3 regions of the Streptomyces sp. NPDC058000 genome follow, and region 2 is predicted to be linked to each of the others. Evidence: riboswitches for the same ligand, from Rfam matches in the RefSeq annotation. Region 2 holds a riboswitch; each other region holds the start of a gene.
The links. A riboswitch is a leader RNA that binds a small molecule or an ion and turns the genes downstream of it on or off. The one in region 2 is predicted to bind cobalamin.
Positions count from the first base shown of each region.

Region 1: linked by a shared signal. The riboswitch ahead of ACFVT2_RS06410 (cobalamin biosynthesis protein) and the one ahead of ACFVT2_RS18975 (CbtB-domain containing protein) in region 2 are both predicted to bind cobalamin.
Region 3: linked by a shared signal. The riboswitch ahead of cobN (cobaltochelatase subunit CobN) and the one ahead of ACFVT2_RS18975 (CbtB-domain containing protein) in region 2 are both predicted to bind cobalamin.

Region 1 covers NZ_JBHVQS010000004.1:60,886-68,059, reverse strand. Annotated here, with positions in the region: gene ACFVT2_RS06430 (cobyrinate a,c-diamide synthase) at 1-955, opposite strand, end outside; gene cobO (cob(I)yrinic acid a,c-diamide adenosyltransferase) at 963-1,562, opposite strand; gene ACFVT2_RS06420 (putative cobaltochelatase) at 1,562-3,721, opposite strand; gene ACFVT2_RS06415 (cobyric acid synthase) at 3,778-5,340, opposite strand; gene ACFVT2_RS06410 (cobalamin biosynthesis protein) at 5,337-6,305, opposite strand; cobalamin riboswitch at 6,435-6,572, opposite strand; gene ACFVT2_RS06405 (hypothetical protein) at 6,795-7,031, opposite strand; gene ACFVT2_RS06400 (anion permease) at 7,062-7,174, opposite strand, start outside.
Region 2 covers NZ_JBHVQS010000017.1:78,234-85,407, forward strand. Annotated here, with positions in the region: gene ACFVT2_RS18960 (antibiotic biosynthesis monooxygenase) at 1-473, shown strand, start outside; gene ACFVT2_RS18965 (amino acid permease) at 635-2,053, opposite strand; partial or broken gene ACFVT2_RS18970 (enoyl-CoA hydratase-related protein) at 2,330-2,503, shown strand; cobalamin riboswitch at 2,510-2,662, shown strand; gene ACFVT2_RS18975 (CbtB-domain containing protein) at 2,698-2,919, shown strand; gene ACFVT2_RS18980 (CbtA family protein) at 2,941-3,693, shown strand; gene ACFVT2_RS18985 (histidine phosphatase family protein) at 3,825-4,415, opposite strand; gene metE (5-methyltetrahydropteroyltriglutamate--homocysteine S-methyltransferase) at 4,869-7,174, opposite strand, start outside.
Region 3 covers NZ_JBHVQS010000001.1:556,109-563,282, forward strand. Annotated here, with positions in the region: gene ACFVT2_RS02595 (cobalt-precorrin-6A reductase) at 1-272, shown strand, start outside; gene ACFVT2_RS02600 (precorrin-2 C(20)-methyltransferase) at 287-1,825, opposite strand; gene ACFVT2_RS02605 (precorrin-8X methylmutase) at 1,858-2,490, opposite strand; gene cobG (precorrin-3B synthase) at 2,487-4,004, opposite strand; cobalamin riboswitch at 4,088-4,240, shown strand; gene cobN (cobaltochelatase subunit CobN) at 4,272-7,174, shown strand, end outside.

The DNA.
Region 1 (7,174 bases), on a different contig from region 2:
CCGACAGTTCCGGCGCGTACACCTCCGGGAAGCCGCCACCGATCACCAACCCCCGGGTACCGGCCGGCAGATGCTCGTCCCGCAGCGGATCGAACGGCACCACCTCGGCGCCCGCCGCGGTCAGCAACTCGGCGTGTTCCGCGTACGAGAAGGTGAACGCGGGCCCGCCGGCCACCGCGACCACCGGCCGCCCGGCCCCCGCGGCCGGCTCCGCCACCGCCTCCGCCGGGTCCCACGGCCGGTCCGGCAGCTCCGGCACGTTGCGCGCCAGCGCCAGCAGCGCCTCCAGGTCGCAGCCCTCGCGCACCCGCGCGGCCAGCGCCCGTACCGAGTCCAACGCCTCGGCCCGCCGCTCGGCGACCGGCACCAGACCCAGGTGCCGGGACGGCGTGCGCGCCTGCTCGGTACGGTGCAGCGCCCCGAGCACCGGCACCCCCGAGGAACCCATGGCGTCCCGCAGCAACTCCTCGTGCCGGTCCGAACCGACCTTGTTGAGGATCACCCCGGCCAGCCGCACCTCCGGGTCCCACGACGCGAAGCCGTGCACCAGCGCCGCCACCGACCGGGACTGCGACGAGGCGTCCACCACCAGCACGACCGGCGCCCGCAGCACCTTCGCCACCTGCGCGGTCGAGGACAGCTCACCCATCCCGGACGCCCCGTCGAACAGGCCCATCACGCCCTCGACCAGCGCCAGGTCCGCGCCCGCCGCCCCGTGCAGGAACAGCGGCGCGATCCGCTCCGGGCCGCACAGATAGGCGTCCAGATTGCGGCCGGGCCGGCCGGTGGCCAGCGAGTGGTAGCCCGGATCGATGTAGTCGGGCCCCACCTTGTGCGGCGACACCACAAGACCCGCCTCGGCGAACGCCGCCATCAGACCGGTGGCCACCGTCGTCTTCCCGGCGCCCGACGACGGCGCGGCGATCACCAGCCGGGGGACGGCGCCGCCGCTCATGACGTGCTCACCATTCGATGCCCCGCTGGCCCTTCTGCCCCGCGTCCATCGGGTGCTTGACCTTCGTCATGTCCGTCACCAGGTCCGCGAAGTCCCGCAGCGCCTCGGGCGCGTCCCGCCCGGTGATGACGACGTGCTGCGTCCCGGGACGGTCCCGCAGCACCGCCACCACCTCCTCGACGTCCACCCACCCCCACTTCAGCGGGTAGGCGAACTCGTCCAGCACCAGCAGCTTGTAGGTCTCCGCGGCCAGGTCCCGCTTGATCTGCTCCCAGCCCTCCCGGGCCGCCTCCTCGTTGCTGAACTGGGAGTCGCGCTGCACCCAGGACCAGCCCTCGCCCATCTTGTGCCAGGCGACGGTGCCGCCCTCCCCGGTGGCGCCCAGCACCGTGAGCGCCCGCTCCTCGCCGACCTTCCACTTCGCCGACTTCACGAACTGGAACACCCCGACCGGCCAGCCCTGGTTCCAGGCCCGCAGCGCCAGCCCGAAGGCGGCGGTGGACTTGCCCTTGCCCTGGCCCGTGTGGACCAGGACCAGCGGGCGGTTGCGGCGCTGGCGGGTGGTGAGCCCGTCCTCCGGTACGACGGAGGGCTGTCCCTGTGGCATTACGCGACCTTCTCCCTGTTGACGTGATCGTGATCCCGGTCCGGGCCGGCACCGCCGCCGCCGCGACCGGGCCTGCCCTGCACGGTCCGTACGAGCGCGGAGACGCTGTCCGCGCGCAGTTCGTCGAGGGTGACGGCGGTACCGCCCAACTCCCGGGCCAGCTCCCCGGCCAGCCCCAGCCGGACCGGACCCGCCTCGCAGTCCACCACCACCGACGCGGTGCCCCCGGCGGCCAGCAACCGCGCCGCCCGGTGCGCCCGCCCCACCGGCTGCGAGCCGCCCGTGGCCCGGCCGTCGGTGACCACCACCAGCAGCGGCCGACGGGACGGGTCCCGCATCCGCTCCACCCGCAGCACCTCGTGGGCCCGCAGCAGCCCCTCCGCCAGCGGCGTCCGGCCACCCGTCGGCAGCTGCGCCAACCGCGCCGCGCCCGCCTCGACGGAGGACGTCGGCGGCAGCGCCAACTCGGCGCCGGAACCCCGGAAGGTGATCATCCCGATCTTGTCCCGCCGCTGGTACGCGTCGAGCAGCAGCGACAGCACCGCCCCCTTGACGGCGCCCATCCGCTTCCGGGCCGCCATCGACCCGGACGCGTCCACCACGAACAGCACGAGGTTGCCCTCGCGCCCCTCGCGCACCGCCTCCCGCAGGTCGTCCCGGCGCACCACCAGGCCCGGCCCGCACCGCCCGCGGGCCCACTGGTGCGGCGCCGCCGCCTGCACGGTCGCCGCCAGGTGCAGCTTGCCCAGGGCCCCTCGGGGGCGCCGCGCCCCGGTCGTCCGGCCGTGCGCGGTACGCGCCCGGGACCGGCGGCCGTCCGCGCCCTCGCCCAGCCCCGGCACGTCCAGCCGCCGCGTCCGGAACGGCTCGGTGGCGCCCACCGCGGCCTGCTCCCGGCCCGGCCCGGACGCCGCCGGCTCGCCCTCCGGCGCCCGCTCCGGGCTCTCGGACGGCGCCGGCCGCTCCGGCTCCTGCTGCCGCGGCACGTCCGGGTGCGGGGCGTCCGCCGGCTGCTCCCGGTCCCCGCCGTCCTGCGGCGGCAGCCCGCCGGGCCCCCCGTCCGGACCCCCGCCAGGGCCGTCCGGACCCCCGTCCGGCCCCTCCGGCTCCGGGTCGTCGTCGCCGTCCGTGCCGGCGGACTCCTCCAGCACCTGGTCGAGCTTGTCCTCGTCGAGCCCCGGCGCGTCGAACGGATTGCGCCGCCGCCGGTGCGGCAGCGCCAGCAGCGCCGCCTGCCGGACGTCCTCCGGCTGCACCTCGGTCCGCCCCGCCCACGCCGCCAGCGCGGTCGCCGTGCGGGCCATCACGATGTCCGCCCGCATCCCGTCCACCTCGAACGCCGCGCAGGTCGCCGCGATCTGCCGCAGCGCCGCGTCGCCGAGCCGCACCGACGGCAGCAACTCCCGCGCCAGCCCGATCCGTTCCCGCAGCTGCCGCTCCTCGTCCCCCCAGCGCGCCGCGAAGCCCGCCGGATCGTCGTCGTACGCCAGCCGGCGCCGGACCACCTCGACCCGCTGCTCCGGATCCCGGGACGCCGCGACCTCCACGGTCAGCCCGAACCGGTCCAGCAACTGCGGCCGCAGCTCGCCCTCTTCGGGGTTCATCGTCCCGACGAGCAGGAAACGGGCGGCGTGGCGCACGGAGACGCCCTCGCGCTCCACGTAGGAGGCGCCCATGGCGGCGGCGTCCAACAGGAGGTCCACCAGGTGGTCATGGAGCAGATTGACCTCGTCCACGTACAGGACGCCCCGGTGCGCATCGGCCAGCAGGCCCGGTTCGAACGCCTTCACGCCCTCGGACAGGGCCCGTTCGATGTCCAGCGCGCCGACCAGCCGGTCCTCGGACGCCCCCACCGGCAGTTCGACCATCCGCGTCGGCCGCTGCCCGGCGTCCACCGTGCCGTGCGGCCCGTCGGGACAGCCGGGGTCGGGCGCGGCCGGTGCACAGGAGAACCGGCAGCCGTCGACGACGTCCACGACCGGCATCAACTCCGCCAGTCCGCGCACCATCGTCGACTTCGCGGTGCCCTTCTCACCCCGGACGAGCACCCCGCCGATGGCGGGCGAGATCGCGTTCAGCAGGAGTCCCAGCCGCATGTCGGCCATGCCGACGACCGCCGTGAACGGGTACTGCCGGGTCGGGTTCTGAGTCGTTGTCATGCCCTGTCGTCCTTCACGTCGCCGGCCGGCTCCTGTCGTGTCCCCTGCATCCGCCCTCATGGCGCCCCCGGAGGAATGAACGGCAACCCCTCCGGCACCCCTTCCTCGATCAGTCGCAGCAGCGCCTTGGTGTCCGCGTGCTCCTCGATCAGATCGCCCAGCCGGTCCAACTGCTCCTCGCGCAGCGCCCCGAAGCGGGTGTCCGGCGCCGGTACGAAACGGCGACCGGCCGCCCGGGCCACCTCCCGCAGGAACGCCCGCCGGAAACCGTCGCTCTCCAGGGAGCCGTGCCAGTGCGTGCCCCACACGGCGCCGACCCGGCAGCCGTCCAGGCCGTTGCCCCGGTCATCGGAGAAGAACGTCTCGCCGCCGGCCACTTGGGCCACGCCGTGGTGGATCTCGTACCCCTCCACCGGCTCGCCCAGCGCCCGACCGGACGGCCGGGTGAGGGTCTTCTCCACCGCGAACCGGACCCGGACCGGCAGCAGTCCCAGCCCCTCGACCGCGCCCGCCCGCGACTCGACCTCGTCCTCGATGTGCTCGCCGAGCATCTGGAAGCCACCGCAGATGCCCAGCACCGGGCGGCCCTCCGCGGCCCGCCGGACCACCGCGTCCGCCAGTCCGCGCTCGCGCAGCCACGCCAGCGCGCGGACCGTGCCGCGGGTCCCCGGCAGCACCACCAGGTCCGCGTCGGCCAGCTCTTCGGGCCGGTCCACGAACCGCACCACCACGCCCGGTTCGGCCGCCAGCGCGTCCACGTCGGTGAAGTTGGACATCAGCGGCACCGCGCACACCGCGACCCGCAGCACGTCCTCGCCGGCCGGCGGCGCCACCACCGACTCGCGGACCGCCCCGCGCAGCGACACACTCAGCCCGTCCTCCTCGTCGATGCCCAGCCCGTGCGCGTACGGCAGGACACCGTAGGTGCGCCGCCCGGTGATCCCGCGCAGCATCTCCAACCCCGGCTCCAGCAGCGTCACATCGCCGCGGAACTTGTTGACGAGGTAGCCGGCGACCAGCGACTGGTCCTCCTCGGACAGCAGCGCGGTGGTCCCGAAGAACGAGGCGAAGACGCCGCCGCGGTCGATGTCGCCGACCACCACGACCGGGATCCGCGCGGCCCGGGCGATGCCCATGTTGACGATGTCGGTCCGCCGCAGGTTGATCTCGGCCGGGCTGCCGGCGCCCTCGCAGATCACCGCGTCGTGGGTGCGCCGCAGCTCCGCCAGGCAGTCGGTCACCGTGCCCAGCAACTGCTCCTGCCGGCCCGCGTGGTAGCCACGGGCACTCAGCTCGCCCACCGGCTTCCCCAGCAGCACCACCTGGCTGCTGCGGTCGCTGCCGGGCTTGAGCAGCACCGGGTTCATCAGCGCGGTCGGCTCCACCCGGGCCGCGGCCGCCTGCATCGCCTGCGCCCGGCCGATCTCCGCGCCCTCCCGGGTCACGAACGAATTCAGCGACATGTTCTGCGCCTTGAACGGCGCCACCGAGACGCCCTGCCGCACCAGCCAGCGACAGATGCCGGCGGTCACCACGCTCTTGCCCGCATCGGACGTCGTCCCGGCCACCAGCAGCCCGCCGCCCACGGCCCCGCCGGCCGTCTTCCTCCGCCCGTTCACCGGGTCACCCTTCCCTTGATGCGGCGCCGTACCGCGCCCGCCGCGAACCGACCCGCCACCGTGACGCCCAGCGCCAGCAGGCTCACCCGCCGGGACAGCCGTGCCGCCCGCTCGATGTCGGGCACCTCGGGCGGCCGCCCGCCGCCGTTGAGTACGGGCCGGTGTTCCACCCGCCCGCCGTACGCCAGGGTGCCGCCCAGGCGGATGCCCAGGGCACCCGCGAACGACGCCTCCACCGGGCCCGCGTTGGGGCTCGGGTGTGCCCCGCCGTCCGCTCGCCAGGCCCGCAGCGCGCCGCGCCGGTCCGGGCCCGCCAGTACGGTCAGTGCCGCGGTCAGTCGGGAGCCGGGCCAGCCGGCGACGTCGTCGAGGCGGGCCGCGGCCCAGCCGAACCGCCGGTAGCGCGGCGACTTGTGACCGACCATCGCGTCCAGGGTGTTCACCGCCCGGAACGCCACCAGACCGGGCACTCCGCCGACGGCGCCCCACACCAGGGCGCCGACCACCGCGTCCGAGGTGTTCTCGGCGACCGACTCGACCACCGCCCGGGCCATCTGCGGCCCGTCCAGCGCCTGCGGATCGCGCCCGCACAGGTGCGGCAGCCGCGCCCGGGCCGCGTCCAGGTCGCCCGCCGCCAGCGCACCGCCGACGGCCCGTGCCTCCCGGCCGAGCGACGTGCCGCCCAGCACCGCCCACACCGTCGCCGCGGTCAACGCGGCCCGGGCGCCCGGGTGGTGCCGTACGGCGCGCTCCAGCAGTGCGGCACCGGCGGCCGCACCGCCGGCGCACAGCACGGTGTGGGCCGCCCCGTGGCCGCGGTGGTCGCGCCACAGTCGGCGTTCGACGGCGGCTGCGGCCCGGCCGAACGCGGCCACCGGATGGCCGCGCCGTGGATCCGCCGCGATCAGGTCACCGAGGAAGCCGAGGGCCGCGCCGCACGCATATCCCGCGTGTTCGCCGCGCATCGGATCAGGCCGCCGTGCACCCTCGAAGGGGCCCTGCGGCAGCGGGCAGTGGAGCTCTCGACGGGCAGCCAGGCATGGTGGTTTGTCCTCACTCAGGGTCCTCGCCCTGGCTCGACGTGACGGCGACCAGAGTCTCCTGGCTCCCGGATCGGTGCCTCCCCCGGCCTTCCCGCCCGTACGGAGTGCGTACGGGCCGTGGCCCTCGCTGGAGGAGCACTCCCCGGTGACAGTGGCGGGACCGCGCCGGATTCGCACCGGACTTCCTCTGCTGTCGCCGATTGGCCCCGGCAGTCCACCACGCCCGCGAGGGTCCGTCAACTCGCCCTTGACCTGCGATGCAGCCCCGCCGCCGACCCTGTGGCCAACACCACAGGGCGCCCCGGCGCACGGACGCGAGGCCCCGAGAACGCGGACGGGGCGCCCGGGGGCCGCGGCTGCTGCCGCGCCCGCCGGACGCCCCACCCGTTGCCGGCCGGGCCGGCGTCGGTCTCAGGCGGCGACGATCAGGTAGATCCCGTACGCCACCGCGGCCGCGCAGAGTGCGAAGGCCGCCAGTGCCCCGGCGCGCGCCCCCGCGCCCGGTGCCGTCGTGGCCCCCGCGTCGCCGTCCACGGCCGGCTTGCGGGAGGTCCCCGCGATCCCGACGGTGAACAGGCCCACGATCCCCACCGTCACCACGAGGCTGACGCCGAAGACCTGGCCGAGAGCTGCCCAGTCGATGTGCATTGCGTAGTCCTTAGGTCAGGGCGGTCGGCGTCAGGAGGTGGCTGACGCGGGTTGGGCGGGGGCAACGGCTGGGATGGGTTGGGTGGGAACGACAGGTGCGTTGGGCTGGTTGGGAGCCGCCGCGGCGTCCGGCGCTTCGGTGG
Region 2 (7,174 bases):
TTTTCCGATTCGACAACCGCCAACACCTCGATGCCTGGCTCGAATCCCCGGCACGCGAAAAACTCCTGGACGAGGGCCGTGCCTTCTTCGTCTCCTACGACGTGCGCAAGGTCGGGTCGGCGTTCGGCAGTTGGTTCCGCTTCGACACGAGTTCGGAAGAGGGCGCACCACCCAACTGGAAGCAGGCCATGTCCGTGCTGCTGGCCCTCTATCCCACCGTCAAGGTCCTGGACCTCACCGTGGGTTCCTACTTCGACGCTCTCGGGATGCCGGGATATCTCAGCCTGTTCCTGTCGAACGTGCTGAGCGTCTCCATCCTGACGTGGCTGCTGTTGCCGTTGCTCAACAGGCTCCTCGCCTTCTGGCTCATGCCTGGCCGGGCGCAGTCACTCCGCACCGATGTGACGGGCGCCGTGCTGGTGGTGCTGTGCTGGGTGACGTTCCTGGTGATCTTCGGTCTGACCATTGGTTGAGCCGTGCGGCGCGGCGCGCAGTGCCGTCGTACGGGCGTGGTCTGCCTGTCTGGCCCGGGACAGGCGTTGGGAAGCCATCCGTTCCCGTCCCCACGCACAGTGGCCCGCCCGCGGGATTCCTCCCACGGGCGGGCCACTGTGCGTGCCTGCCGCGCCGGCGACTACGGCTGAGCGGCGCCGGCGGTCCGCCGGTCGCGCCGCTGCTTGAGGCGGTCCGCGGCGATCAGTGCCGCCACTACGACGGCGGTGCCGGCGAGTTGGTGACGGCCGTCCGAGGAGGTGGCCATCACGGCGAAGACACCGAGGATGGCCGCCAACGCCACCCACGTCAGATACGGGAAGCCCCACATCCGCACCAACAGCAGTTCGGGCGTCTCGCGCTCCAGGCGGCGGCGCATCCTCAGCTGGGTCAGGCAGACGATGGTCCAGACGACCAGCACCGAGCAGCCGGCGATGTTCAGCAGCCAGGCGAACACCGTGGTCGGCCAGACGATGCCGGCGATCACGGCGGCGAAGCCGAACATGCAGGACGCCACCACCGCCGCTGCCGGCACGCCGTTGGTGACCTTGCTCAGGAACCGCGGACCCTGGCCCCGGGTGACGAGGGAGTACGCCATGCGGGACGAGCCGTAGATGTTGGCGTTCATCGCGGAGAGCAGCGCCACCAGCACCACGATCTGCATGATCGTGCCGGCCGCCGGGATGCCCAGCCGGTCGAGCACGGTGACGTACGGGCCGTCCGTGGCGACCTTCGGGTCGTTCCACGGCACCAGGGTGACCACCACGGCCATGGAGCCGATGTAGAAGACCGCGATGCGCCAGACGGCGGTACGGACCGCGCGGACCACGTTGCGGCTCGGCTGGTCGGACTCCGCCGCCGCGATGGTGACGGTCTCCAGACCGGCGAAACCGGAGATGGTGGTCAGCAGTCCGGCGGCGAGTCCGGCGGCGCCGGTCGGGAAGAAGCCGCCGTGGCCGGTGAGGTGGCTCGTACCGGGTGCGTTGCCGAAGACACCGAGGATGCCGAGCACACCCAGCACCAGGAAGGCGACGATCACGGTGACCTTGATGGTGGCGAACCAGAACTCGAACTCGCCGAAGTTCTTGACCGCGGTCAGGTTGCTGGCGCAGAAGAACACCATGAAGACCGCCACCCAGCCGTAGGCGGGGAGGAACGGTGCCCAGGTGTGCATGATGGCGCCGGCCGCGGTCGCCTCGGCGGCCACACCGGCGCAGAGCATCAGCCAGTACATCCAGCCCGAGGTGGTGCCTGCCCAGGAGCCGAGTTCCTCCTCGGAGTGCACCGAGAACGAGCCGGTGGAGGGCCGGGCCGCGGACATCTCACCGAGCATCCGCATGATCAACATGACCAGTGCGCCGGTGGCCGCGAAGAGGAGGACGATGGCCGGCCCGGCCGCGGCGATGCCGACACCGGAGCCCACGAAGAGTCCCGCGCCGATGACCCCGCCGAGCGCGATCATCGAAAGGTGTCGCTGTTTGAGGCCGTGGGACAACGGGGGCGCAGCATCCTGCACGGCCCGCGGGGAGTCCTGGGGTGACCGGGTGATACTCCGAGTCATGGGCGTGCCTGTCCATTACTTGAGACGATCATTGAGTCCACGAGTCTGCGGCGACACGTTGCGTGAACGGTGTGAACGCCCGCTATTCGGACGCCGCGCTCACGCATGGTGAATATGCGGACACGGCGTCGGCCGGCCGGTGCGGGGTCCGCGTCTGCGTAAGGGGCGCCAAGAGGCGGGCCCGGGGCGGCCGTTCGCGTCGGGAGGGATCTCGAAGTGCGGCCGGGGGTGGATTTACTAGGACGTCCAACTGTATTTTGCGGGCGAAGGCCCACGGTCGCCGGGTACGCCCTCGGCGGCGGCTGCGAACTGGCCATGCTCTGCGACGTACTCCTCGCCGCCGACACCGCCGTCTTCGGCCAGCCGGAGATCGAACTGGGCGTCATCCCCGGCATCGGCGGCTCCCAGCGGCTGACCCGCGCGGTCGGCAAGGCCAAGGCCAAGGAGCTTGGCCATGCCCCTGACACGCGGTACGGTCTCTTCGGTATCGACGACGGTTGAGCGGAAGCCGGTGGGAATCCGGCACGGTCGCGCCACTGTGAACGTCTCGCCCCCGCGCGCCGGGAGCGTTCGTGAGTCAGACCCGCAGCCGTCGTCCTGTGCACCACCGAGATGGGACGCGAACTCCCAGAGGAGGCCCTGCCATGGCGCAGCACGTCGCCCTGCCGACCGCCACCACCCCCGCCGTACCCGCCACGCTGCCGCTGAAGGCGATAGCTCCCTGGGCGGTCTTCTTCGGCATCCTGATGCTCGTCCTGCTGTACTTCGTCGGCGCCGAACAGGGCGCCACCTCCGTGTTCAACGGCACGGACGTCCACGAGTGGGTGCACGACGCCCGCCACCTGCTCGGCTTTCCCTGCCACTGACGCGAGGGACGCCGCACACCCATGAACTCCGCAACGGTAAGAAACCTCCTGGTACGGGGCATGCTCGCCGGCCTGGCCGCCGGCGTGCTCGCCCTCGTCGTCGCCTACTTCCTCGGCGAACCCGGCGTCAACAGCGCGATCGGCTTCGAGGCCGCCCACTCCCATGAGCACGAGATGGAGGTCGTCTCGCGCTCCCTCCAGTCCACCGCCGGCCTCGCCACCGGCGTGCTGGTCTACGGCGTGGCCTTCGGCGGCATCGCCGCGCTCGCCTACTGCTTCGCACTCGGCCGCGTCGGGCGCATCGGCCCGCGCGCCACCGCACTGCTGCTGTCCGGCTGTGCGCTGCTCGCCGTGTATGTCGTGCCGTTCCTGAAGTACCCGGCCAACCCGCCGTCGGTCGGCGACCCCGACACCATCGGCGAGCGCACCTCCCTGTACTTCCTGATGATGCTGCTGAGCGTCCTCCTCGCGATCGCCGCCACCCTCCTGGGCAAGCGACTCGCCCCCAGCCTGGGCACCTGGTGGGCGACCGTGGTCGCGGTAGCCGCCTTCGCCGTCGTGATCGGTCTGGCGTACGCCTTCCTGCCGGTCATCAACGAGGTGCCGAAGGACTTCCCGGCGACCCTGCTGTGGCGGTTCCGGCTCTCCGCGCTGGCCATCCAGACCGTCCTGTGGGGCGGCTTCGGCCTGGTCTTCGGCGAACTGGCCGAGCGACTGCTGCACCCCGGGTCCGTGACGGCGACGTCCGGACAGGCGGTTCCCGCCCCGCAGTGACGCCTCCACACCGAGAGGGCCCTTCGGCACCGTCCGGGGGCCCTCTGGCGTTCCCCGGGCAGACGGGCAACAGGCAGGCAGAGAAACAGTCGGGCGGACAACCGCCGACCGTTGACTGCCGACCGCCGGCGTCAGTGACCGGCTTCGTCCTCCGAGGAGCCGAGGGCCCGTCCGAGCCGCAGGTTCCAGCGCCCGGACCGGCCGCTGAGCTCGGTCGCCGAGAGCGGTGGCACGTCCACCCGCCAGAACGCGGCCTCCGGCGCGCCCAACACGCGGACCACTACGGCCCGTACGATCTCCGGCTCGACCACGGCGAGCGTCCGCCCGGCGACCTGACCGCAGGCGTCCAACCACCGGGAGACCCGCTCGCACAGGTCCCGCACCGACTCACCGCCGTGCGGGGCCGCACCGGGATCGGACAGCCATCGGGCCAGTTCCGCGGGCTCGTCGGCCGCCACCTCGTCCAGTGTCCGCCCCCGCCAGCGGCCCACGTCCAGACCCGCGAGTTCCGGACCCGCCGAGCCGTCGAGACCGAGCGCTGCCGCCGTCTCCCGGCAGCGGACAGTGGGGGAGACGTAGACCTGGCCGGCGGCGGGCAGGGACCCGGCCGCCGATCCGGCCCGGGCCGCTCCACCGTCGTCGAGCGAAGAGCCGTCGTCGAAGCGGGCCTGCCGCAGCGCCGGGTTGGTCGCGGGTGAGATGAGGGTGACACGGCTGGTCACGCGGTCGTTCCTCCTGCTTCCGGCAGGGGACGGTGTCCTTCCCCTGCATGACGACGATTTCGGCTTCCGAGAAGATCTCCGCGTCCACGCCGAAGACCTCTGTGTCCACGTCGAAGATCTCCGCGAGGCGCGGCAAGCACCGGCGCGGATCGGCGTGGGCGTAGAGGTCTTCGGTGCGGCCGGTCGTCGGGCCACCGCACACCTCCTCGACCTGGCCGTTCGCATGCCTGGACGGTGGCAAAAATAGCATTCGCGCCTTGCACGGGCTGCGCCGATCCGCAGCCCGGAGCGGTACGGATCCGGCAGGTTGGTCGTGGCCGTCATCTGGTGCCCACGGGCCAGGAGTTGCGGCACCGCGGGGCCCGGCACGTCACCCCGAACGCGTCGGTACCGTCCGGCGCGCCCGCCCCGGTCGCCACGACCGGGGCGGGCGCGGTGCCCACGGGCCGCGTACTACAGCTCCGTGCGCACCGTCCGGGCCGCGGCGACCAGGCTCGCAAGTGAGGCCCGGACCTCCGGCCAGTCGCGGGTCTTCAGGCCGCAGTCGGGGTTGACCCACAGGCGCTCGGCGGGGATGGCCCGCAGACCGGCGCGCAGCAGGTCCGCCGACTCCGCCGAGCTCGGTACGCGCGGGGAGTGGATGTCGTACACGCCGGGGCCGGCCTCGCGCGGGTAGCCGTGGGCGGCGAGCTCCCGGGCGACCTGCATGTGGGAGCGGGTGGCCTCCAGACTGATCACATCGGCATCGAGGTCGTCGATGGCCTGCACGATGTCACCGAACTCGGCGTAGCACATGTGGGTGTGGATCTGGGTGTCGGGGCGCACCCCGCCGGTGGTCAGCCGGAAGGCTTCGGTGGCCCACGCCAGATAGCCGGGGTGATCGGCGGCCCGCAGTGGCAGCGTCTCCCGGAGCGCGGGCTCGTCCACCTGGATGACCGATGTCCCGGCCGCCTCAAGGTCGGCGACCTCGTCGCGCAGCGCGAGCGCGACCTGGCGCGCGGTCTCGCCGAGCGGCTGGTCGTCGCGGACGAAGGACCAGGCGAGCATCGTGACGGGGCCGGTGAGCATGCCCTTGACCGGCCGCCCGGTCAGCGACTGGGCGTACGTCGTCCAGCGGACCGTCATCGGCTCGGGGCGGGAGATGTCACCGGCGAGGATCGGCGGGCGGACGTAGCGGGTGCCGTAGGACTGCACCCAGCCGTGCCGGGTGGCGAGATAGCCGGTGAGCTGTTCGGCGAAGTACTGGACCATGTCGTTGCGTTCGGCCTCACCGTGCACCAGGACGTCCAGCCCGGCCTTCTCCTGGAAGGAGATGACCTCCTGGATCTCGGCCTCGATGCGCGCCTCGTAGCCGGCGGTGTCGATCCGTCCGGCCCGCAGGTCGGCGCGCGCCGTGCGCAGTTCGCCGGTCTGCGGGAACGAGCCGATGGTGGTGGTCGGCAGCAGCGGCAGGCGGAGGTGACTGCGCTGGGCGGCGGTCCGCTCGGCGTACGGCTGGGAGCGACGGGCATCGGCCTCGGTGACGGCCGCGGCGCGGGCCCGTACGGTCCGGTCGTGGGTGATCGGGGAAGCGGCCCGGGACGCCAGATCGGCGCGGTTGGCCGAGAGTTCACTGGTGATGGCACCGGTGCCGCGCGCCAGGCCCTTGGCGAGGGTGACGACCTCGGCGGTCTTCTGCCGGGCGAAGGCGAGCCAGCGCCGGATCTGTGGTGCGATGTCCCGCTCGACCGCCGCGTCGAGGGGGACGTGCAGCAGGCTGCACGAGGCGGCCACGTCGACCCGATGGGCCAGGCCCAGCAGCGTGGCCAGCACGGACAGGGAGTTCTCCAGGTCGTTGACCCAGATGTTGCGGCCGTTGACGATGCCGGCGATCAGGCGCTTGCCGGGCAGACCGCCGACGGCGGCGAGCGCGTCCAGGTTGGCCGCGGCCGCCTCGGTGAAGTCCAACGCCAGCCCGTCGATCGGGGCCTTGGCCAGCACCGGCAGGGCGTCGCCCAGCCGGTCGAAGTAGGAGGCGACCAGCAACTTGGGCCGGTCGGTGTGGGCGCCGAGATCGCGGTAGGCCCGCGCGGCGGCGTTGAGTTCGGCCGGGGTGCGGTCCTGGACGAGGGCGGGCTCGTCGAGCTGTACCCACTCCGCGCCCGCCGCCCGCAGATCCGCGAGGACCTCCGCGTACACCGGCAGCAGCCGGTCGAGGAGGGTGAGCGGGTCGAAGCCGTCGGCCACACCGGGGGCGGGCTTGGCGAGGAGGAGGTAGGTGACCGGACCGACCAGGACCGGCCGCGCGGTCAGCCCCAGGGCGAGGGCCTCCGTGAATTCCGCGACCTGCCGGGTGGAGTCGGCCGTGAACACGGTGTCCGGGCTCAACTCCGGGACGAGATAGTGGTAGTTGGTGTCGAACCACTTGGTCATCTCCAGCGGTGCGACGTCCTGGGTACCGCGGGCCATCGCGAAGTACCCGTCGAGCGGATCGGCGGCGACGGCCGCGCGGTGACGCTCGGGAACCGCGCCGACCATGACGCTGGCGTCCAGGACGTGGTCGTAGTAGGAGAAGTCGCCGGTCGGGACTTCGTCGATGCCGGCGTCCGCCAGCTCCTGCCAATGGGTCCGGCGCAGTTCCGCGGCGGTGGCACGCAGGGCGTCGGCGGTGACGCGGCCCTTCCAGTAGCCCTCGACGGCCTGCTTCAACTCCCGGTGCTGTCCCTGCCGGGGGTAGCCGTACACGGTGGCCCGTGTGGTCACGGCTTTGGACTTGACGG
Region 3 (7,174 bases), on a different contig from region 2:
CCCCGGAGCCCCCGCACCCGCCCCGGATGACGACCGTCCTGGACCGCGGCCCGTTCACCCTCGACGGGGAACGGGAACTGCTGCGGCACCACCGCATCGACGTGCTGGTGACCAAGGACAGCGGCGCCGCGGCGACCGCCCCCAAGCTGGCGGCCGCGCGGGAGGCCGGGGTGCCGGTGGTGGTCGTCCGGCGGCCGCCCGTTCCGGAGGGCGTGCCGGTGGCCGCCGAGCCGGGCGCGGCGGTGGACTGGGTGCGGGCGCTCCTCGGCTGACGCCGCGCGGGCGGTCAGCGCTCCGGGTACCTGCGCGGCGTCCAGACCACCTCGGTGCCGTCGTCCCGCTGCACCCGCTGGGTCTGGGACGAGCCGACGAGCAGGATCGTCCGCATGTCGACCTGAAGGGGATCGAGGTCGGTGAGCGGGACGGTGCGGAGAGACTCCTCCGGGCCGCCGATGTCGCGGGCGAGGATGACCGGGGTGTCCGGTGCGCGGTGCTCCAGGAGGACGTCCCGGGTCTTGGCCACCTGCCAGGTGCGGCTGCGGGAGCCGGGGTTGTAGAGCGCCAGCGCCAGGTCGGCGGAGGACGCCGCGCGCAGCCGTTCGGCGATCACCTCCCAGGGCTTGAGCCGGTCGGAGAGCGAGATCACCGCATAGTCGTGGCCCAAGGGGGCGCCGGCGCGGGCGGCAGCGGCATTGGCGGCCGTGACGCCGGGCAGGACGCGCACCGGCACGGAGCGGTAGGGCTCCTCCGACGCCACTTCGAGGACCGCGGTGGCCATGGCGAAGATGCCGGGGTCGCCGCCGGAGACCACGGCCACTCGGCGGCCCCGGCGGGCCAAATCCAGCGCGAATTCGGCGCGTTCGGACTCGACCTTGTTGTCCGAGGGGTGCCGGCGCTGGCCCGGGCGCACCGGGACGCGGTCCAAGTACGTGGTGTAGCCGACGAGGTCGTCGGCGGCGGCCAGGGCACCGCGGGACTCCGGGGTGAGCCAGCGCGGACCGGCCGGGCCGGTGCCGACCACGACCACCTCACCGCTGTCCGCGGCGGCCGGATCCGGCTCCTCCTCAGCGGCGGTGGCGATGCGGCTGGGCACGACCGCGACGGAGAAGTACGGCACAGAGTCGGCGTCGACGTCGGACAGCGCTCCGGTGCGCTCCCCGGCCATCGTGGCGCGCTCGACGTAGCGGGCCTCCGGCAGCCGGCCGGAGCGCTCCAGGGCACGGCGGACGCTGGGGAAGGTACGGCCCAGCTTCATCACGACGGCCGAGTCGGTGGCGCTCAGACGGGCCGTCAGCTCTTCCTCCGACAGGGTGCCGGGGAGGACGGTCAGCACCTCGTCGGCCTCGGTGAGCGGGGTGCCCAGCCGGGCCGCGGCGGCGCTGATGGAGGTGACGCCGGGAACGACCTCGGTCGGATAGCGGTGGGCCAGCCGCTTGTGCATGTGCTGGTACGAGCCGTAGAAGAACGGATCGCCCTCGGAGATCACCGCGACCGTGCGGCCGGCGTCGAGATGGGCCGCGAGCCGCGCCGCCGCCGCCTCGTAGAACTCGTCCAGGGCGCCGCGGTAGCCGCCGGGGTGGTCGGTCGTCTCGGTGGTGACCGGATAGACCAGGGCTTCCTCGATGTGGTCCGGGCGGATGTGCCGCACGGCGATGGAACGCGCGATGGAGCGTCCGTGCCGGGCGCTGTGGTACGCCACCACATCGGCCTGGGCGATGACCTCCACCGCCCGTACGGTCATCAGGGACGGGTCGCCGGGGCCGAGGCCGACGCCGTAGAGGCGGCCGGTGGACCGCTCCGGGGACTGCGCGGTCGGCTGGTCCACCGTGCCGCTGCTCGCCTGCTGCTCGCTCACGCCTACTCTTCCTCGCTCGCCAGGGCGTTGATCGCGGCCGCGGCCATGGCACTGCCGCCGCGCCGCCCGCGCACCACTATGTGATCCAGCTTGGACGGGTGGTCGATCAGCGCGTCCTTGGACTCGGCCGCGCCGATGAAGCCGACCGGGATGCCGAGGACGGCCGCGGGGCGCGGTGCCCCTTCCTCGATCATTTCGAGGAACCGGAAGAGCGCGGTGGGGGCGTTGCCGAAGGCGACCACGGCGCCCTCCATCCGGTCCCGCCACAGTTCGAGGGCGGCGGCGCTGCGGGTGGTGCCCATCCGGGCGGCCAGCTCCGGGACCGACGGATCGCCGAGGGTGCACAGCACCTCGTTGTCCGCGGGCAGCCGCTTGCGGGTCACCCCGCTGGCCACCATGGTGGCGTCGCACAGGATCGGCGCACCGGCGCGCAGCGCGGCGCGCGCACTGGCCACGACCCCAGGGCTGAAGGCCAGATCGCGGACGAGATCGACCATGCCGCAGGCGTGGATCATCCGGACCGCGACCCGGCTGGCGTCGGCGGGCAGTCCGGAGAGATCCGCCTCGGCGCGGATGGTGGCGAAGGACTGGCGGTAGATGGCCGCCCCGTCCTTTTCATAGTCGAACGCGGTCACTGGAGCCTCGGGGTGGTGGGTTGAGGGGTGGAAGAAGGACGGGCAGCAGGAGGGGCACCGGGGGTGGTCGATGTTTCCCGTGAAACGGCGCCCGACCGGGGCGTTTCACGTGAAACGGTGCTCGGTCGCGGTGTTTCACGTGAAACCGACGGCGGGGCCGGGTCCTTGGGGCCCACCGCGGTGGTGCGATAGCCGTCGGGTGTCGCCAGCACATCGATCCAGGCGCCGTGCGGGTGGCCGCAGCGCCGATCGCAGCCCGACCAGTGGACGGGCAGCCCGACCGGCACACCGGAATCGTTCGCCGGGACGGCCCCGCCCCCGGCGACCGCGGTCGCCGCATCGCTCCGCACATCGGTAAGGGACTTGGCGCAGCCGGGCAGGCCGGTGCAGGCGGTGACCCGGCGCCAGGGGGAGGCCGGGTCGGTGATCAGTCCGGCGGCGGCGAGGTCGCGAAGCCGCCGGGCCGCCGGCGCGGCGGACAGGCCGGGGACGACGATGCCGCGCCAGGGCGTGAGGCGCAGTTCGCCGGAGCCGTCGCCGGCGGCGATCCCGGTCAGCAGCCGCCACTGAGCCGCGGTCAGCCGGCCGAGCGGCGCCAGGACCGCCAGCGCGCGGCGGCCGTCGGGCCCCTCGACCGGACCGGGGGCGGTGGCGTCGGCGTACGGCACGGCCGGCTGCGGGCCGACCGCGTCTGTGTATTCCGTGTACTCCGCGGATTCCGCGGCGATGCCCGCGGCCCGCAGCGCACGCTGCACCTCCTGGGCGGTCAGCGGCCGAGCGGCGGGGAGTTCGCGGACCCGCCAGGCACCGCTGCCGCACTCCGCGGCGGCGGCCAGGAAGACCTCGGCGGCGGTCAGCGCCGCCCGCGGGACGTCGTCCGCCGCGATCCGCAGCGCCGCCCGGTCGTCGCCGACCCGGAGCAGCGCCCCGTACCCGGACGCGGCCCCCGGCGGGTATGCGGTGTCCGCCGGGGCCTTCCGGCCGGATTCTGCGAGCAAGGTCACATCGCCGCCCAGGCCCGCCACATCGCCCCGGCCGTCGTCGAGGACGAACAGGAAGCGGCCCGAGAGCGCCGTCGCCGATGCGCTCGCGCACAGCAGCGCGTCCAGGCTCCGGGCCCACAACCGCACGTCGGAGGGGGTGTGTCGGTCCAGTCCGGCCAGCGGCGAGGCCAGCACGTTGCGGATCCGCTCGTGGCGTACGGACGGCAGCAGCCCGGCGTCGGTGAGGAGGTCGGCGAGGTGCCGGCCGCAGTCGTCGGGCAGACCGCGGAGTTCGACGTTGCCGCGGGAGGTCAGCGAGAGGTGGCCGTCGCCGAGGCGCTCCGCGGCGTCCGCCAACGCGCCGGCCTGGCGCACCGTCAAGTCCCCTGCGGGCAACCGCACTCGGGCCAGCTGCCCGTCGGCGGCGGAGTGCAGCCGCAGCGCTCCCGGGCAGGCGTCACCGCGGTCCCGCACGGGCGGTTCGGCCCTGTCGGGGCGTGGTGAGGGGGAGGGCGGCATGGCGGCGAGCATACCTACGTCGGTGGCGCCCGGAACCGGGGCGAGGGGTGGTGAACGGCAGCTCCGGAGGCGGGCTCCCGCGGCCCGGCCGCAGCCCTTACTATGCAGGTCGGTGGGTCGGCTGACCCGCCGGACGCCAGCGACGGCGCCAAGGGAGGAAGCCCGGTGAGAATCCGGCGCGGTCCCGCCACTGTGAACCCGGCCACCGCCGGGTGAGCCAGGAACTCCCGCCGTCCATACGACCACCCGGGGCGCGGATACCCCGAGGAAGGCTGCGCCGTGATCCTGCTGCTGTCGACCTCCGACACCGACCTGCTCAGCGCCCGCGCGGCCAGCGGCCCCGTGCCGTACCGGCTCGCCAACCCCTCCCGTCTCGACGTCGCCGAACTCCCCGGGCTCCTGGAGGGCACCGACCTGGTCGTCGTCCGCCTGCTCGGCGGTCTCCGCGCCTGGCAGGACGGTCTGGACGTGCTGTTGGCCGCGGACCAGCACCGGCCGGTCGTCGTGCTCACCGGTGAACAGGCCCCCGACGCCCAGCTCATGGAGGCGTCCACGGTCCCCGTCGGCATCGCGGCCGAGGCGCACGCCTACCTCGCGCACGGCGGCCCGGCCAACCTCTCCCAGCTGGCCTGCTTCCTCAGCGACACCGTCCTGCTCACCGGCCACGGCTTCGAGCCGCCCGCGGCCGCCCCGTCCTGGGGCCCGCTGGAGCGCACAGCGCGGGAGGTGACCGGCCCGACGGTGGCCGTGCTCTACTACCGCGCCCACCACATGAGCGGCAACACCGGCTTCATCCATGACCTGTGCGACCAGGTCGAGCGGGCCGGCGGCCGTCCGCTGCCGCTGTTCGTCGCCTCGCTGCGGGCCCCCGAGCCGGAGCTGATCGAGGAACTGCGCACCGCCGACGCCATCGTCACCACCGTGCTGGCCGCGGGCGGCACCAAGCCCGCCGAGGCGTCCGCGGGCGGCGACGACGAGTCCTGGGACGCGGGTGCGCTGGCCGGCCTGGACGTGCCGATCCTCCAGGCGCTCTGCCTGACCGGGTCGCGGGCCGCCTGGGAGGAGAGCGACGAGGGACTCTCCCCGCTCGACGCCGCCTCGCAGATCGCCGTGCCCGAGTTCGACGGGCGGCTGATCACCGTGCCGTTCTCGTTCAAGGAGATCGACGAGGACGGTCTGCCGGTGTACGTCGCCGACGCCGAACGCGCCGCCCGGGTCGCCGGGATCGCCGTCCGGCACGCCCGGCTGCGGCACATCCCGGCCGCCGAGAAGCGACTGGCGCTGGTGCTGTCCGCCTACCCCACCAAGCACTCCCGGATCGGCAACGCGGTCGGCCTGGACACCCCGGCGAGCGCCGTCGCGCTGCTGCGCCGCCTCCAGGCCGAGGGCTACGACTTCGGGACGGAGCCCGTGCCGGGCCTCGCGTCCGGCGACGGCGACGAGCTGATCTACGCCCTCATCGAGGCCGGTGGCCACGACCAGGAGTGGCTGACCGAGGAGCAGTTGGCCCGCAACCCGGTCCGCATCCCGGCCGCCGACTACCGCCGCTGGTACGCCACGCTGCCGCAGCAGCTGCGGGAGTCCGTCGAGGAGCACTGGGGCCCGCCGCCCGGCGAGATGTTCCTCGACCGCAGCCGGAACCCCGAGGGCGACATCGTGCTGGCCGCCCTGCGCCGCGGCAACCTGCTGATCCTCATCCAGCCGCCGCGCGGCTTCGGCGAGAACCCGATCGCGATCTACCACGACCCCGATCTGCCGCCCTCCCACCACTACTTGGCGGCCTACCGCTGGATCGCCGCCTCCACCGTCGACGGCGGCTTCGGCGCCGACGCCATGGTCCACCTGGGCAAGCACGGCAACCTGGAGTGGCTGCCCGGCAAGAACGCCGGCCTCTCCGCCGCCTGCGGTCCGGACGCGGCGCTCGGCGACCTCCCGCTCGTCTACCCGTTCCTGGTCAACGACCCGGGCGAGGGCACCCAGGCCAAGCGTCGGGTGCACGCCACCCTCGTCGACCACCTCGTCCCGCCGATGGCCCGCGCCGACTCCTACGGCGACATCGCCCGCCTTGAGCAGCTGCTCGACGAGTACGCGGCGATCTCCTCGATGGACCCGGCCAAGCTGCCCGCCATCCGCGCGCAGATCTGGACCCTGATCCAGGCCGCCAAGCTCGACCACGACCTGGGCCTGGACGCACGCCCGGACGACGACGGGTTCGACGACTTCCTGCTCCACGTCGACGGCTGGCTCTGCGAGGTCAAGGACGCGCAGATCCGCGACGGCCTGCACGTGCTGGGCGCCGCACCGGTCGGCGCGGCCCGGGTCAACCTCGTGCTGGCCATCCTGCGCGCCCGACAGATCTGGGGCGGCACCTCCGCGCTGCCCGGACTGCGCGAGGCGCTCGGCCTGGACGAGTCGGCCGCGACCCGGACCGCAGCCGACGAAGCCGAGGCGGTCGCCCGCGGCCTCGTCCAGGCGATGGAGGACGCGGACTGGGACCCGACAGCGGTGCGTCGGGTCGCCGAGGGGCACCCGACCGCGGTCGCCGACATCCTCGACTTCGCCGCCCGGGAGGTCGTCCCGCGGCTGGCCGGCACCACGGCCGAGGTCGACCACGCGGTGCACGCCCTGAACGGCGGGTTCGTCCCGGCCGGCCCGTCCGGCTCACCGCTGCGCGGTCTGGTCAACGTCCTGCCGACCGGCCGCAACTTCTACTCCGTCGACCCCAAGGCCGTCCCGTCGCGGCTCGCCTGGGAGACCGGTCAGGCGCTCGCCGACTCGCTGCTGACCCGCTACCGCGACGACAACGGCGACTGGCCGGAGTCGGTGGGCCTGTCCCTGTGGGGCACCAGCGCGATGCGCACCTCCGGCGACGACGTGGCGGAGGCGCTGGCACTGCTGGGCGTCCGCCCCGTGTGGGACGACGCCTCGCGCCGGGTGACCGGCCTGGAGGCCGTGGCGCTCGATGAGCTGGGCCGTCCTCGGATCGACGTCACCCTGCGCATCAGCGGTTTCTTCCGCGACGCGTTCCCGCACGTCATCGGCCTGCTCGACGACGCGGTGCGGCTCGCCGCCGGTCTCGACGAGCCCGCCGACCGCAACTTCGTCCGGGCCCACGCCCAGGCGGACCTCGCCGCGCACGGCGACGAACGCCGCGCCACCACCCGGATCTTCGGCTCCCGTCC